DNA from 2 places in the Streptomyces sp. NPDC001980 genome. Region 2 is predicted to be linked to the other one. Evidence: riboswitches for the same ligand, from Rfam matches in the RefSeq annotation. Region 2 holds a riboswitch; the other holds the start of a gene.
The links. Region 2 has a riboswitch for ZMP and ZTP ahead of ABT137_RS32525 (bifunctional 5,10-methylenetetrahydrofolate dehydrogenase/5,10-methenyltetrahydrofolate cyclohydrolase). Riboswitches for the same ligand answer to the same signal wherever they lie in the genome.

Region 1 (7,743 bases), on a different contig from region 2:
ACTGCGGGGCGCGCGGCGGTATCGCGCGGGGCCTCGGGCGGGCCTACGGCGACGCGGCGCAGAACGCCGGCGGCGCCGTGCTCGACATGACGGGCCTGGACCGCGTCCACGCCATCGACGCCGACGGCGGCACCGTGCTGTGCGACGCCGGGGTCTCGTTGCACCGCCTGATGGAGGTGCTGCTGCCGCTCGGCTGGTTCGTCCCGGTGACCCCCGGGACCCGCCAGGTGACGGTGGGCGGCGCGATCGGCGCCGACATCCACGGCAAGAACCACCATGTCTCGGGATCGTTCTCCCGTCACGTGCTGTCCTTCGAACTCCTCACCGCGGACGGCCAGGTCCGCACGGTGAGCCGCGGCACGCCGCTGTTCGACGCGACGGCCGGCGGCATGGGTCTGACCGGAGTGATCCTCACGGCGACCGTCCGCCTCCTCCCCGTCGAGACGTCGTACATGTCCGTCGACACCGAACGCGCCGCCGACCTCGACGACCTGATGGCCCGCCTGACCGGGACCGACCACCGCTACCGCTACTCGGTCGCCTGGATCGACCTGCTCGCGCGCGGGGCGGCGACCGGGCGCGCGGTGCTCACCCGCGGCGACCACGCGCCCAGGGAGGCACTCGCCGGGAACACCCGCGCCGGGCGCGCCCCGCTGGCCTTCCGCCCCCGCGAGCTGCCACCCGCCCCCGCCTACGTCCCCGACGGCCTCCTGGGCCGCACCACCGTCGGCCTCTTCAACGAACTCTGGTACCGCAAGGCCCCCCGCGCCCGGGTCGGCCAACTCCAGCCCATCTCCGCGTTCTTCCACCCCCTGGACGGCGTCCCGCACTGGAACCGCGTCTACGGCCGGGCCGGCTTCGTCCAGTACCAGTTCGTCGTCGGACACGGCCAGGAGGCCGCCCTGCGCCGGATCGTCGCCCGCATCTCCGAGCGCCGCTGCCCGTCCTTCCTGGCCGTCCTCAAGCGCTTCGGCGAGGCCGACCCCGGTTGGCTCTCCTTCCCGGTGCCCGGCTGGACCCTCGCCCTCGACCTCCCCGCCGGGCTGCCCGGCCTCGGCACGTTCCTCGACGAACTGGACGAGGAGGTCGCGGGCGCCGGCGGCCGCGTCTATCTCGCCAAGGACGCCCGGCTCCGTCCCGACCTGCTCGCCGCGATGTACCCGCGGCTCGCCGACTTCCGCGCCCTGCGCGCGGAGCTGGACCCACGCGGGGTCTTCGTGTCCGACCTGTCCCGCCGTCTCGGTCTCTAGTCCTCCTCTAGCCCCAGGAGTTGCAGTGAAGGACGCCTTCGGAATGCCCCAGTCCCTGCTCGTCCTCGGCGGTACGTCGGAGATCGCGCTGGCCACCGCGCGCCGGCTGATCGCCCGCCGCACCCGCACGGTCTGGCTGGCGGGCCGCCCCTCCCCCGCCCTCGAACAGGCCGCCGGACAGCTGCGCGCCCTCGGCCCCGACGTCCACACCGTCCCCTTCGACGCGCTCGACCCCGAGTCCCACGAGACGGCCCTCGGCAAGGTCTTCGCCAACGGCGACGTCGACCTGGTCCTGCTCGCCTTCGGCATCCTCGGCGACCAGGCGACCGACGAACGCGAACCGGTGAACGCCGTACGCGTCGCCCAGACCAACTACACGGGCGCCGTCTCGGCGGGCCTGGTCGCCGCACGGGCCCTGCAGTCCCAGGGCCACGGCTCCCTGGTCGTCCTCTCCTCGGTCGCCGGTGAACGCGCCCGCCGCTCCAACTTCATCTACGGCTCCAGCAAGGCGGGCCTGGACGCCTTCGCCCAGGGCCTCGGCGACGCGCTGCACGGGACGGGCGTGCACGTGATGGTCGTACGGCCGGGGTTCGTCCGGACGAAGATGACGAGGGGCCTGGAGGAAGCACCGCTCGCCACGACCCCGGAGGCGGTGGCCACGGCGATCGAGATCGGCCTGCGCAGGCGCTCGGAGGTGGTGTGGGTGCCGGGGGCTCTGAGGGTGGTGATGTCGGCGCTGCGGCACGCGCCGCGTTCAGTCTTCCGGAGGTTGCCGATTTAATGCCGGCCACTGGGACGCGCCCCTTCAGGGGCGCTGGGGGTACCCCCGGCCGAAGGCTGGGGGAGGAACTGCGCGACCAGCCCCCACCGGCCCGCAGGCTACCGACTTGCGATGGTCCCCCGCTCCACATGCCCCACCTGAGGAGGCACGACAGAGCCCCCGAAGGCGTACTCATGCAGCTTCCGCCACACCCCGTCCGCCCCCTGCTCGTACAACGCGAACCCCGTACAAGGCCACTCGGCCTCGTAGTCCGCAAGTTCGGCGAACGCCCGGTCCATGGCGGCCTCGTCGATCCCGTGGGCGACGGTCACATGCGGGTGGTACGGGAACTGCAGTTCCCTGGCGAGCGGCCCCGACTCGTCCCGCACCCGTGCCTGGAGCCAGGCACAGTCCTCAGCCCCCTGGACGACCCTGACATAGACCACCGGCGACAGCGGCCGGAACGTACCCGTACCGCAGAGCCGCATCGGGAAGGGCCGCCCCGCCGCGGCGACCTCGCTGAGGTGTGCCTTAACCGCGGCCAGCTCCCCCTCGGCGATCTCCGCCGGAGGCAACAGCGTGACGTGGGTGGGGATGCCGTGGGCCGCGGCGTCGCCGAAGCCCGCGCGCCGCTCCTGGAGCAGGCTGCCGTGAGGCTCCGGGACCGCGATCGACACGCCGATCGTTACGGTCCCCACGTCATCTCCCGTCGGTCGTGGTGGGCGGACGCATGTCGGGTTCGTACCCGGGCGTCCGGCTATCGACTGTACGGCCACGGCCGCCTCCCGGGCAGCCGTGGCCGAAGTGATGTGCAGCGCTTCGTCTCGCTCAGTGCTTGGCGGGCAGGAAACCGACCCTGTCGTAGGCCTGGGCCAGGGTCTCGGCGGCGACCGCGCGGGCCTTCTCCGCGCCCTTGGCGAGGATCGAGTCGAGGGTCTCCGAGTCGTCCAGGTACTGCTGGGTGCGCTCCCGGAACGGGGTGACGAAGTCGACCATGATGTCGGCGAGGTCCGTCTTGAGCGCGCCGTACATCTTGCCCTCGTACTCCTGCTCAAGATCGGCGATCGACTTGCCGGTGAGGGTGGAGTAGATGGTGAGCAGGTTGGAGACGCCCGGCTTGTGCTCGGCGTCGTAGCGGATCACGGTGTCCGTGTCGGTGACCGCGCTCTTGACCTTCTTCGCGGTCGCCTTCGGGTCGTCGAGGAGGTTGATGAGGCCCTTCGGCGTGGACGCCGACTTGCTCATCTTGATCGACGGGTCCTGGAGGTCGTAGATCTTCGCCGTCTCCTTGAGGATGTACGGCTTCGGGATGGTGAAGGTCTCGCCGAACCGGCCGTTGAAGCGCTCGGCGAGGTCGCGGGTGAGCTCGACGTGCTGGCGCTGGTCCTCGCCGACGGGGACCTCGTGGGCCTGGTAGAGCAGGATGTCGGCGACCTGGAGGATGGGGTAGGTGAACAGGCCGACGCTCGCGCGGTCCGTGCCCTGCTTGGCCGCCTTGTCCTTGAACTGGGTCATCCGGCTGGCCTCGCCGAAGCCGGTGAGGCAGTTCATGACCCAGGCGAGCTGGGCGTGCTCGGGGACGTGGCTCTGCACGAAGAGGGTGCAGCGGTCCGGGTCCAGGCCGGCCGCGAGCAGCTGGGCGGTGGCGAGCCGGGTGTTGGCGCGCAGGTCGGCGGGGTCCTGCGGGACCGTGATCGCGTGCAGGTCGACGACCATGTAGAAGGCGTCGTGGGTCTCCTGGAGGGCTACCCACTGGCGGACGGCGCCGAGGTAGTTGCCCAGGTGGAACGAGCCGGCGGTGGGCTGGATGCCGGAGAGCACGCGAGGTCGATCTGAGGCCATGTTCACCATTCTCTCAGAGAGCTCGGGTGGATTCGGTGCGTGGGGAACTGCGGACCGTGGGGGCTGGTCGCGCAGTTCCTCCCCCAGCCTTCGGCCGGGGGTACCCCCAGCGCCCCTTTCAGGGGCGCTGCCCCTGACCGGTGTCGATCAGCCGAGGTCGATCTCCGGGTACAGCGGGAAGCCCGCGACCAGGTCCGTCGCGCGCTGGGCGATCTCCGTCGACACCTTCTCGTCCAGGACGTGGGAGGCCTTGCTCGGCGCGCCCGACTTCGTCGTGCCCGGCTCGGTCGCCGTCAGGACGCGGTCGATCAGGCCCGCGACCTCGTCCATCTCGGCCGTACCGAGGCCACGGGTGGTGAGCGCCGGGGTGCCGATGCGGATGCCGGAGGTGTACCAGGCACCGTTCGGGTCGGCGGGGATCGCGTTGCGGTTGGTGACGATGCCGGAGTCGAGGAGGGCCGACTCGGCCTGGCGGCCGGTGAGGCCGTACGACGTCTCGACGTCGATCAGGTTGAGGTGGTTGTCGGTGCCGCCGGTGACCAGGGTGGCGCCCCGGCGCATCAGGCCCTTGGCCAGCGCGCGCGAGTTGTCGACGATGCGCTGGGCGTAGTCCTGGAAGGAGGGCTGCCGGGCCTCGGCGAGGGCGACGGCCTTGGCGGCCATGACGTGCGGGAGCGGGCCGCCGAGGACCATCGGGCAGCCTCGGTCGACCTGGTCCTTGAGGGAGTCGTCGCACAGGACCATGCCGCCGCGCGGGCCGCGCAGCGACTTGTGGGTGGTCGTGGTCACGATCTGGGCGTGCGGGACCGGGTCGAAGTCGCCGGTCAGGACCTTGCCGGCGACCAGGCCGGCGAAGTGGGCCATGTCGACCATGAGGGTCGCGCCGACCTCGTCGGCGATCTCCCGCATGATCCGGAAGTTCACCAGCCGGGGGTACGCGGAGTAGCCGGCGACGATGATCAGCGGCTTGAAGTCGCGGGCCTGGGCGCGCAGCGCGTCGTAGTCGATCAGGCCGGTGGCCGGGTCGGTGCCGTAGGAGCGCTGGTCGAACATCTTGCCGGAGATGTTCGGGCGGAAGCCGTGGGTGAGGTGGCCGCCGGCGTCCAGGGACATGCCGAGCATCCGCTGGTTGCCGAAGGCCTGGCGCAGCTCGGCCCAGTCGGCCTCGGAGAGGTCGTTGACCTGGCGGGCGCCGGTCTTCTGGAGGAAGGGGACCTCGACGCGGTCGGCGAGGACGGCCCAGAAGGCGACCAGGTTGGCGTCGATGCCGGAGTGCGGCTGGACGTAGGCGTGCCGCGCGCCGAACAGCTCGCGGGCGTGCTCGGCGGCGAGCGCCTCGACCGTGTCGACGTTGCGGCAGCCGGCGTAGAAGCGGCGGCCGACAGTGCCCTCGGCGTACTTGTCGCTGAACCAGTTGCCCATCGCGAGCAGGGTGGCCGGGGAGGCGTAGTTCTCGGAGGCGATCAGCTTGAGCATCTCGCGCTGGTCGGCGAGCTCCTGGCCGATGGCGTCGGCGACCCGCGGCTCGATCCCGCGGATCACATCGAGGGCTGCGCGGTACGCGGTGGACTCGGTGGACAGGGGCGCGGACTTGTCGGACATTCGGGACCTCCGGACATGGCGTTCGGCATTCACGGTTCGGCCCAGGCGCACGGCACTCGGTCACGACGCGGGCCGCTCCCCGATGGTCGGTCCCATCCCAGCGCGCCAGTCACGGCCCGCGGATCACATTACCGGGCACGCCGGGCCCGAGGGCCGTGGCGTCCACCAGTCGGGCAGGGGCAGAGGGTAGGAAAGGGGGCAATCCCGCCGCGTTCCCTGGAGTCGCCGTGACCACTACGGAAGCCCTCGTCGCCGCCGCCGACGCGCACAGCGCGCACAACTACGACCCGCTGCCGGTGGTGATCGCGACGGCCGACGGGGCCTGGATGACGGACGTCGAGGGGCGCCGGTACCTGGACTTCCTGGCCGGATACTCGGCGCTGAACTTCGGGCACGGCCATCCGCGCCTGGTCGCGGCGGCGAAGGCCCAACTGGAGCGGGTGACGCTGACGTCGAGGGCGTTCCACCACGACCGGTTCGCCGCGTTCTGCACCCAGCTGGCCGAGCTGTGCGGGATGGAGATGGTGCTGCCGATGAACACGGGCGTGGAGGCCGTGGAGACGGCGGTGAAGACCGCCCGGAAGTGGGGTTACCGGGTCAAGGGCGTGCCGGCCGAGATGGCGAAGGTCGTGGTGGCGGGCGGGAACTTCCACGGCCGTACGACGACCGTGATCAGCTTCTCCACGGATCCGGAGGCACGGGCGGACTACGGGCCGTACACCCCGGGGTTCGAGATCGTGCCGTACGGCGACCTGACCGCGATGCGGGGCGCGGTGACCGAGAACACGGTCGCGGTGCTGCTGGAGCCGATCCAGGGCGAGTCGGGGGTCGTCGTGCCGCCGGAGGGCTATCTGGCCGGGGTGCGGGAGCTGACCCGGGAACGGGGAGTGCTGTTCGTCGCGGACGAGATCCAGTCGGGGCTGGGGCGGACCGGGCGCACGTTCGCGTGCGAGCACGAGGGGGTCGTACCGGATGTGTACGTCCTCGGGAAGGCGCTGGGCGGCGGGGTGCTGCCGGTGTCGGCGGTGGTGGCGAACGCCGAGGTGCTCGGGGTGTTCCGGCCCGGGGAGCACGGGTCGACCTTCGGGGGCAATCCGCTGGCCTGCGCGGTGGCTCTTGAGGTGATCGCGATGCTGCGGACCGGGGAGTTCCAGGAGCGGGCCGCCGAGCTGGGGGAACTGCTGCACCGGCGCCTGGCGGAGATGACCGGGAGCGGACGGGTGACGGCCGTACGGGGGCGGGGGCTGTGGGCGGGGGTGGACGTGGATCCGGGGGTGGGGTCGGGGCGGGCGGTGGCGGAGCGGCTGATGGAGCGGGGGGTGCTGGTGAAGGAGACGCACGGGGTGACGGTGCGGGTGGCTCCGCCCCTGGTGGTGGCGGAGGAGGATCTGGAGTGGGGGGTGGAGCAGTTGTGGGGGGTGCTGAGCGCGTAGGGGGGCGGACCGGTGCGTAGTCGGCTGCGGGCCGGTGGGGGTTGGTCGCGCAGTTCCTCCCCCAGCCTTCGGCCGGGGGTACCCCCAGCGCCCCTAGGCCGGCAGGATCACATGCGGCAAGAAGCGGGCGTAGTCGTCCGTCACCAAGCCCTGTGACTCGCGGATGCCCAGGCCCGCCGCCTCCTCGCCCACCACCCAGGCGCCCAGCACCACGTGGTTGCCGTCGAAGTCGGGCAGTGGGGCCAGCTCCTGGTAGCAGCAGGGCTCTTCGCGTGCGACGGGTTCGGCGCCCGGGGCGTGGACGAGGACACCCGCGCCCTCCCGGCCCAGCAGCGGCTTGCTGACGTATCCGCGGCCGGTCGCGAGCTCTCTCGGTCCGTCGACGTAGGCCGGGAGGAGGTTCGGGTGGCCGGGGTACAGCTCCCAGAGGATCGCCAGCAGGGCCTTGTTGCTGAGCAGCATCTTCCAGGCCGGCTCCACCCACATGGTCGTGCCGGTGCCGCCGCCGTTGTCCAGGGTGTCGAGGACGTGACCGGCGAAGGCGTCGGTGGTGAGCCACTCCCACGGGTAGAGCTTGAAGCAGGCCCGGATGAACCGGAGCCGGTTGTCGACGAAGCGGCCGGTGAGGGTGTCCCAGCCGATCTCCTCCATGGAGATCCAGTCGGTGGCGAGGCCCGCCTGTTCCGCCGTCTCCTTGAGGTAGGCGACCGTCATGAGGTCCTCGCCGAGTTCGTCGGCACTGGAGTGGGCGAAGTGCAGCGGGGCGCCGGGCGGGAGGAGGGGGGCCTGTTTCCGCCAGGCGGCGACCAGGCGTTCGTGGAGGCTGTTCCACTGGTCGGCGCCCGGGAAGCGGTCC
Region 2 (7,743 bases):
GGACATGCGGGCCAATGCCATGTACTCGGTCTCGAAATGCGGCTCGAGATCGGCTCGTTGGATGTGCGTGAGCCAGCCGATGCGGTCCGCGACCTGAGCCGCTGCCTTCCGGCCCTCCTCCCTGGTCGCCGCCAGCAGCAGATGTCCCTCGATCTGGCTGACCAGCGCGCGTTCCTCCTCCCGCGCCGTCATCGGGCGCTCAACTCCCGCTCCGCTGAGTGGTGCAGGTCGAACGCGGGTGACTCGCTGCGGATCTGCGGCAGGGAGACGAAGTTGTGGCGCGGGGGTGGGCACGACGTCGCCCACTCCAGGGAACGGCCGTAGCCCCAGGGGTCGTCCGACTCGACCTTCTCCCCGTACCTGGCCGTCTTCCAGACGTTGTAGAAGAACGGGAGCAGGGACGAGCCCAGCAGGAACGAGAAGATCGTCGAGACCGTGTTGAGAGTGGCGAACCCCTCCACCGCCAGGTAGTCGGGGATCCGGCGCTGCATGCCTTCGGCGCCCAGCCAGTGCTGGACCAGGAACGTGCCGTGGAAGCCGATGAACAGGGTCCAGAAAGTGATCTTGCCGAGGCGTTCGTCCAGCATCTTCCCGGTGAACTTGGGCCACCAGAAGTGGAAGCCGGCGAACATCGCGAAGACGACCGTACCGAAGACCACGTAGTGGAAGTGGGCGACGACGAAGTACGAGTCGGAGACGTGGAAGTCGATCGGCGGGGACGCGAGCATCACGCCGGTCAGGCCGCCGAAGACGAACGTCACCAGGAAGCCCGTGGCCCAGAGCATGGGCGTCTCGAAGGACAGGGAGCCCTGCCACATCGTGCCGATCCAGTTGAAGAACTTCACTCCCGTCGGGACGGCGATCAGGAAGGTCATGAAGGAGAAGAAGGGAAGCAGGACGCCGCCCGTGACGTACATGTGGTGGGCCCAGACGGTGACCGAGAGGCCGGCGATCGAGATGGTCGCCGCCACCAGGCCCAGGTAGCCGAACATCGGCTTGCGCGAGAAGACCGGGACGACCTCGCTGATGATGCCGAAGAACGGCAGCGCGATGATGTAGACCTCCGGGTGGCCGAAGAACCAGAACAGGTGCTGCCAGAGCAGTGCTCCGCCGTTGGCCGCGTCGAAGACGTGGGCGCCGAACTTGCGGTCCGCCTCAAGGGCGAGCAGCGCGGCGGCGAGGACGGGGAAGGCGAGCAGGACCAGCAGGGCCGTCAGGAGGACGTTCCAGACGAAGATCGGCATGCGGAACATGGTCATGCCCGGCGCGCGCATGCAGATGATCGTGGTGATGAAGTTGACCGCGCCGAGGATGGTGCCGAAGCCGGAGAGCGCCAGGCCCATGATCCACATGTCGGCGCCGATCCCCGGGGTGCGCACCGCGTCCGAGAGCGGGGCGTAGGCGAACCAGCCGAAGTCCGCCGCCCCCTGGGGGGTGAGGAAGCCGCCGACCGCGATGGTGGAGCCGAGCAGGTAGAGCCAGTAGGCCAGCATGTTCAGGCGCGGGAAGGCCACGTCCGGGGCACCGATCTGGAGCGGCATGATCCAGTTCGCGAAACCGGCGAACAGGGGGGTCGCGAACATCAGCAGCATGATCGTGCCGTGCATCGTGAACGCCTGGTTGAACTGCTCGTTCGACATGATCTGCAGGCCCGGGCGGGCCAGCTCGGCGCGCATCAGCAGGGCCATCACCCCGCCCACGCAGAAGAACGAGAACGCCGTGACCAGGTACAGCGTCCCGATCGTCTTGTGATCCGTGGTCGTCAGCCACTTGAGGTTCCTCATGCCCCGCCTGTGTCCGGGCTGTACGCACCGGTCACACTTCACGGATGCGACGAGCGTCACGGAGAAGGGTGTGACGATCGGGAAGGTGCCGGACACGAACGGGACATGAGCAACGACGAGATCTTCGCCGCTGCCTATCGCGAGCACTACTGGGCGGTCAGCCGCTATGTCGCGCGGCGACTGGACGGGCGGACCGGCGAGGTGGAGGAAGTGGTGGCGGAGGTGTTCACGGTGGCCTGGCGCCGCCGCGCCGACCTGCCGGCGGCCCCGCTGCCCTGGCTGTACGGCGTGGCACGCAACTGCCTCGCCAACGCGGTACGCGGGTACGGGCGCCGGCGCCGGCTGCTGGACCGGCTGGGCAACGACCAGACCGCGCACGGGCGGCACATCGTGGCCGCCCCGGACAGCGAGCGGCCCGGCGCCTGGGTGCACGACGCGCTGGCCCGGCTGTCCCCGGCCGACCAGGAAGTGCTGCGGCTGGCCGCGTGGGAGGAGCTCGGGGCCGACGAGATCGCGGTCGTCCTGGGCTGCGGCGGCCGCGCGGCGGCGATGCGGCTGCACCGCGCCCGCCACCGGCTCAGAGCCGAGATCGACCGACTGCGCCCGCCCGCCGCCGAGGCCCTTCCCGAGGAACACCGCCATGGCTGACGAACTCGACCTGCTGCGCGCCGCCGACCCGGCGCCCGCCGACGGCCCCCACTTCGGCGACGGACCTCTCGACCACACCGCCGAACGGCACCTCGACCGGCTGCTGCACGACACCCACTCCGGCCGTCGGACCTGGGCCCGGCCGCGCCTGCTGTGGGGGCTGGCCGCGGCCGCCGTCGTGACGGCCACCACGCTGACCGTGCTGTTCGGCGGGCCCTCGGGCGCCCCGGCCGTCGCCGCACCCCGGCCGCTGACCGTCCGCGCCCACTCCACCGCTGTCCCGCTCGCCGAGGTCGCGGAACTCGCCGCCGTGGCCGCCACGGACGGCTCCCCGGCGCTGCGCCAGGGCACTCATGTGCAGTCCTGGAGCCTGGCCATGAGCGACGACAGGCCGCCGGTCACGCTGCCCGAGGAGCGGGTGGTGCGCTGGCGGGCGGACGGCACGCACACCGAGGTGGTCGTGGCGACCGACCCGGACCACGCGGGCCGGCCCGTCCTGACCGACACGGGCCGGGTCGAGGACGGCCATGTGCTCAGCCGGCAGACGTTCCCGCCGATGTGGGGCGACGCCCCGCCCCTGTCCACACCCCCGCACGACCCCGCGAAGCTGCGCGCCTACCTCATCGACCTGATCCACAGCGGCACCCTCACCACGTCCGAACTCCTCGACGCCACCGCGGAGTTGCTGGACAACTGGACGCTCGGGGCGCGCGAGTCGGCGGCCCTGGCCGACCTGCTCGCCGACGCGAAGGGGCTACGGCCCGCCGGCCAGGTCACCGACCGGCTGGGCCGCACCGGGCAGGCGTACGTCCTCGACGAGGGCACCGGCGGACGGCGGATGCTGATCCTGGACCCGGCCACCGGTGCCGTACTCGGCCTGGAGACCACGTTCACCCGGGACGACCCCGCGTACGGGGTGCGGGCCGGGGACGTCATGGAGTACCGCGCCTGGATGCGCTGACCCTCACACCCCGAGCTGCCGGGCGGCCGCCGCCACCGTCTGCTCCAGCAGCACGGCGATGGTCATCGGGCCGACCCCGCCCGGCACCGACGTGATCAGCGAGGCCCGCTCGACGGCGGTGTCGAAGTCGACGTCACCGACGTTGCCCTCGTTGTAGCCCGCGTCGAGCACGACAGCGCCCGGCTTGAGGTCCTGGCCCCGGATCAGCCGGGGCCGGCCGACGGCGGCGACCACGATGTCCGCCTCCCGGACGACCGCCGACAGGTCGCGGGTGCGGGAGTGGCAGTAGGTGACGGTGGCGTCGCGGGCGAGCAGGAGCATGCCGGCCGGCTTGCCCAGGATCGCGCTGCGGCCGACCACCACCGCCCGCTTCCCGGCCGGGTCGACGTCGTACGCGTCGAGCAGGCGCAGGATGCCGCCGGGGGTGCAGGAGACGAAGCCCGGCAGGCCGAAGCTCATCGCCGCGAACGACGCGAAGGTCACGCCGTCCACGTCCTTCTCCGGCGCGATCGCCTCGAACGCGGCCCGCTCGTCGATGTGTTCGCCGACCGGGTGCTGGAGCAGGATGCCGTGCACGGCCGGGTCGGTCGACAACTCGCGCAGTACGGCGACGAGTTCAGCGGTGGTCGTGGCGGCGGGCAGGGCCACGTGCCGGGAGGCGATGCCGGCCTTGCGGCTGCGGTTCTGCTTCATCCGGACGTAGGTGACGGAGGCGGGGTCCTCGCCGACCAGCACGGTCGCCAGACACGGCGTGACACCGGTCCGTGCGGTGAGGTCGGCGGCCCGCTTCGCGGTCTCCTCGACGGTCCGGCGGGCGACGGCGGTTCCGTCGTCCCCCAGTGCCTTAAGGGCCTGGGAGGTGCCCCCAGGCGGGCCTGGGTCATGCGGCACACTCCTGAGCTGGTTCGACCTTGATCGCCCAGGCGCACGGCATCGACAGTGCGGACCGCTCCCCGGTGGTGCTCCACCTCAGCGCCAGTCACGGCCCGCCTTCAGGGTAACCGAGTCGCTCGGTGTCTCCGGTGGCAGTGCGCGGTCCGCAGGAGCGCCCGCAGCAGCGCGGTGCACGCGCGGGGCCGCGGGCGGCGGGCGTGGCCCAGTGCCGCCCGCGCCGAGAAGGTCCAGGTCAACCGTGAGCTGACCTGGACCCGCCCGGTCCTTGCGACTACTCGTCCCATGCCTGGATCATGATCTGTTCGGCGATCTTGCCGTCGCGCAGCGTGATCATCGACTCGGCGAGCACCCGGACCCCGTCCCCGTACTCGCAGGACTCGCTGAAGGCGGCCTGGTCGCCCTGGACGATGCACTGGTCCAGGGTGTGCGTCATGTCGCGGCTGTAGACGTCGTCCAGCAGCGCGGCGATGTCCTGGCGGCCGTGCAGGACCTTGGGGTGGCTGGGCTGGGTGTTGCGGTCGATGATGCGGATCTCCGCGTCGTCCGCGTAGAGCGCCAGAAGACTGTTCCCGGTGTTCCCCTCTATCGCCCGGCGCAGCGTGTCGGTGTCGAACGTGGAACCCGTCGCGGTGCCCATGGTGACCTCCTGCGGGAGCCCGCGACCCGATGCGGAGCGGGCCGCGCGAGCCCCTCACATCGAGCGTCCCCCGCCCCGCCGGGCTCGGCAAGCGCAGGCCGCGCGCTCCGCCTTGCGGGTGAGGGGGAGCGGCTGCCCGTGTCCGGCCCGGCGCCGAAGCCGTTGCTGAGGACATGATCTCAACACGACGTATCGTCGCCGCCGTCGGCCTTGCCGTCGGGGTCACCGGCCTCGCCGCGCCGCTGGCGACTGCGGCCGACGCGAGCGCGCAGCACCCCGGGAAGCTCACCGCGCTCGGCGTGCTCGACTCGGTCACCCGCAGCGACATCCCCGCGGAGTACCGGGACAAGATGCCGAAGGTCTCGGAGCAGGTGCAGGGGCTGAACGGAGTCCACAAGCTCGGCGAACTGCACCAGGTCACCGACCTGGCCGCGCCCGCCATGGGGCTGGTGCCGGGCATCGAAGCCTGACCGCGCCGTACACCGAGGGGCCGTCCCGGCAGGGGCGGCCCTCCTCGTTGCCCGCTCTCAGTGCTGCGAGGCCAGGAACTGCGTCGCCGCCAGCTCCGCGTACAGCGGGTCCGCCGCCACCAGTTCCCGGTGTGTGCCCACCGCGCGGACCCGGCCCGCGTCCATGACGACGATCCGGTCCGCCATGGTCACCGTCGACAGCCGGTGCGCGACCACCAGGACCGTGGTCGACCGCGCCACGTCGGCGACGGTGTCCCGGAGCGCCGCCTCGTTGACCGCGTCCAGCTGCGAGGTGGCCTCGTCCAGGAGCAGCAGCCGGGGCCGGCGCAGCAACGCCCTTGCGATCGCCACCCGTTGGCGCTCCCCGCCGGACAGCTTGGTCCCGCGATGGCCGACCAGCGTCTCAAGACCCTGCGGCAGCCGGGCGACCAGACCGTCGAGCCTGGTCGTCTTCACCACCCGCGCGACCGCGTCCTCGTCCGCCTCCGGATTGCCAAGAAGCAGGTTGTCCTTCAGCGTGCCCGACAGCACCGGCGCGTCCTGCTCGACGTACCCGATGGCCGAACGCAGCAGCGGCAGGTCCCAGTCGGCGACCGGACGGCCGTCGACGGCGATCGTGCCGGACTCGGGGTCGTAGAACCGCTCGATCAGCGAGAAGACGGTGGTCTTGCCCGCGCCGGACGGCCCGACGAACGCCGTCATGCCCCGCGCGGGGACGTCGAAGCTGACGCCGTGGTGGACGTACGGCAGGTCGTCGGCGTAGCGGAAGCGTACGTCGGTGAAGGCGACGGCGGCCGGTTCGGCGCCGGCGGACGGCAACTCGGCGGAGCGGGAGGGGGGTTCGGCGGGCAGCCGCAGCGCCTCCTGGATCCGGGCGAGCGCGCCGGCGCCGGTCTGGTACTGGGTGATCGCGCCGACGACCTGCTGGATCGGCTGCATCAGATAGAAGACGTAGAGCAGGAAGGCCACCAGCGTGCCCACGCCGATCGCGCCGGTCGCCACCCGCGCCCCGCCCACCGCGAGCACCGTGATGAACGCCAGCTGCATCGCGAGCCCCGCCGTGTTGCCCGCCGCGGCCGACCACTTGGCGGCCCGCACGCTCTGCCGCCAGGACTCCTCGGCGGCCTCGTGCAGGGCGAGTTCCTCCCGGTGTTCGGCGCCGGACGCCTTCACCGTGCGCAGCGCGCCCAGCACCCGTTCCAGCGAGGCCCCCATCACGCCGACCGCGTCCTGCGCCCGGCGGCTCGCCCGGTTGATGCGCGGCACGATCGTGCCCAGCACCGTGCCCGCCGCGGCGATCACGACGAGGGTGACGGCAAGGAGCACCGGATCGACCACCCCCATCATCACCACCGTGGCGACCAGGGTGAGTCCGCCGGTGCCGAGCGCGACCAGCGAGTCCGTGGTGACCTCGCGCAGCAGGGTGGTGTCCGAGGTGATCCGCGCCATCAGGTCACCGGGTTCGGTCCGGTCCACCGCGGTGATCCGCAGCCTGAGCAGATACGACGACAGAGTGCGCCGTGCCCCGAGCACCACCGACTCCGCGGTGCGCCGCAGGACGTACGAACCCAGCGCGCCCACCCCGGCGTTGGCGACCACCAGACCCGCCATCGCGAGCAACTTGCCCGTGATGGAACGGTCGTGGGACAGGTCGTCGATCAACCCCCGGGCCACCAGCGGCAGCAGCAGCCCGGTCGCACCCGTCACCAGCGAGAGCGCCGCGCCGGCCAGCAGGGCCCAGCGGTGCGGCCGTACGTAGGAGAGGAGCAGCCGGAACACGGGCTCTTTCCTCGGGATCGTCGGAACTGCGTCTGCGGCGGTCACGGTGCTCCTCGTCCGGGCGGTGGGCGGCGCCCTCCGACGCCCCCAGGCTACGACGGCCGCTCCCGGCACCGGGGCCCGGTCAGCCGCGGGCGGAACCGAGCTTCGCCAGGGTCGCGTCGAGGTCGGCCGGACGCGGCCGGTTGTGAGGCAGCTTCGACAGGACCGCGGCCATCCCGCAGGTGTCGGTGAGCGCCGAGAACACCAGGCCGCCCGCGACCCCCGCCGACAGCAGCAGCCAGGCCGGGTGCAGCAGGCCGAGGCCCAGGCCCACGAGCACGGCCGACCCGGCGGTGAACCGTACCTGGCGCTCCATGGCCCAGGTCGCACGGGACTCGCCCCGCGGCCGGTGCAGTTCGTGACCGCGCTCGGCCCAGCCGCGCGTGCCGCCGGTGAGGGTGGCCGCCGGGATGCCGTGCTCGGCGAGGACCACCCGGGCGTTCTCGGCCCGCGCGCCGGAGGCACACACGAGGAGGAGCTCGCCGCCCGCGGCGCGGAGCGCGGGCAGGGCCCGGCGCAGGGCGTCCA

Region 1: linked by a shared signal. The riboswitch ahead of ABT137_RS33945 (glycine hydroxymethyltransferase) and the one ahead of ABT137_RS32525 (bifunctional 5,10-methylenetetrahydrofolate dehydrogenase/5,10-methenyltetrahydrofolate cyclohydrolase) in region 2 are both predicted to bind ZMP and ZTP.

Annotation. Positions count from the first base shown of each region.
Region 1 is NZ_JBEOYD010000028.1:1,863-9,605, reverse strand. It holds gene dprE1 (decaprenylphosphoryl-beta-D-ribose oxidase) at 1-1,250, shown strand, start outside; gene dprE2 (decaprenylphospho-beta-D-erythro-pentofuranosid-2-ulose 2-reductase) at 1,276-2,031, shown strand; gene ABT137_RS33955 (2'-5' RNA ligase family protein) at 2,130-2,708, opposite strand; gene trpS (tryptophan--tRNA ligase) at 2,839-3,852, opposite strand; gene ABT137_RS33945 (glycine hydroxymethyltransferase) at 4,000-5,454, opposite strand; ZMP/ZTP riboswitch at 5,487-5,577, opposite strand; gene rocD (ornithine--oxo-acid transaminase) at 5,682-6,887, shown strand; gene ABT137_RS33935 (glutathionylspermidine synthase family protein) at 6,981-7,743, opposite strand, start outside.
Region 2 is NZ_JBEOYD010000026.1:17,715-25,457, forward strand. It holds gene ABT137_RS32505 (hypothetical protein) at 1-192, opposite strand, end outside; gene ctaD (aa3-type cytochrome oxidase subunit I) at 189-1,784, opposite strand; gene ABT137_RS32515 (RNA polymerase sigma factor) at 1,890-2,432, shown strand; gene ABT137_RS32520 (CU044_5270 family protein) at 2,425-3,393, shown strand; gene ABT137_RS32525 (bifunctional 5,10-methylenetetrahydrofolate dehydrogenase/5,10-methenyltetrahydrofolate cyclohydrolase) at 3,397-4,284, opposite strand; ZMP/ZTP riboswitch at 4,304-4,386, opposite strand; gene ABT137_RS32530 (nuclear transport factor 2 family protein) at 4,559-4,924, opposite strand; gene ABT137_RS32535 (hypothetical protein) at 5,098-5,394, shown strand; gene ABT137_RS32540 (ABC transporter ATP-binding protein) at 5,452-7,218, opposite strand; gene ABT137_RS32545 (rhodanese-like domain-containing protein) at 7,298-7,743, opposite strand, start outside.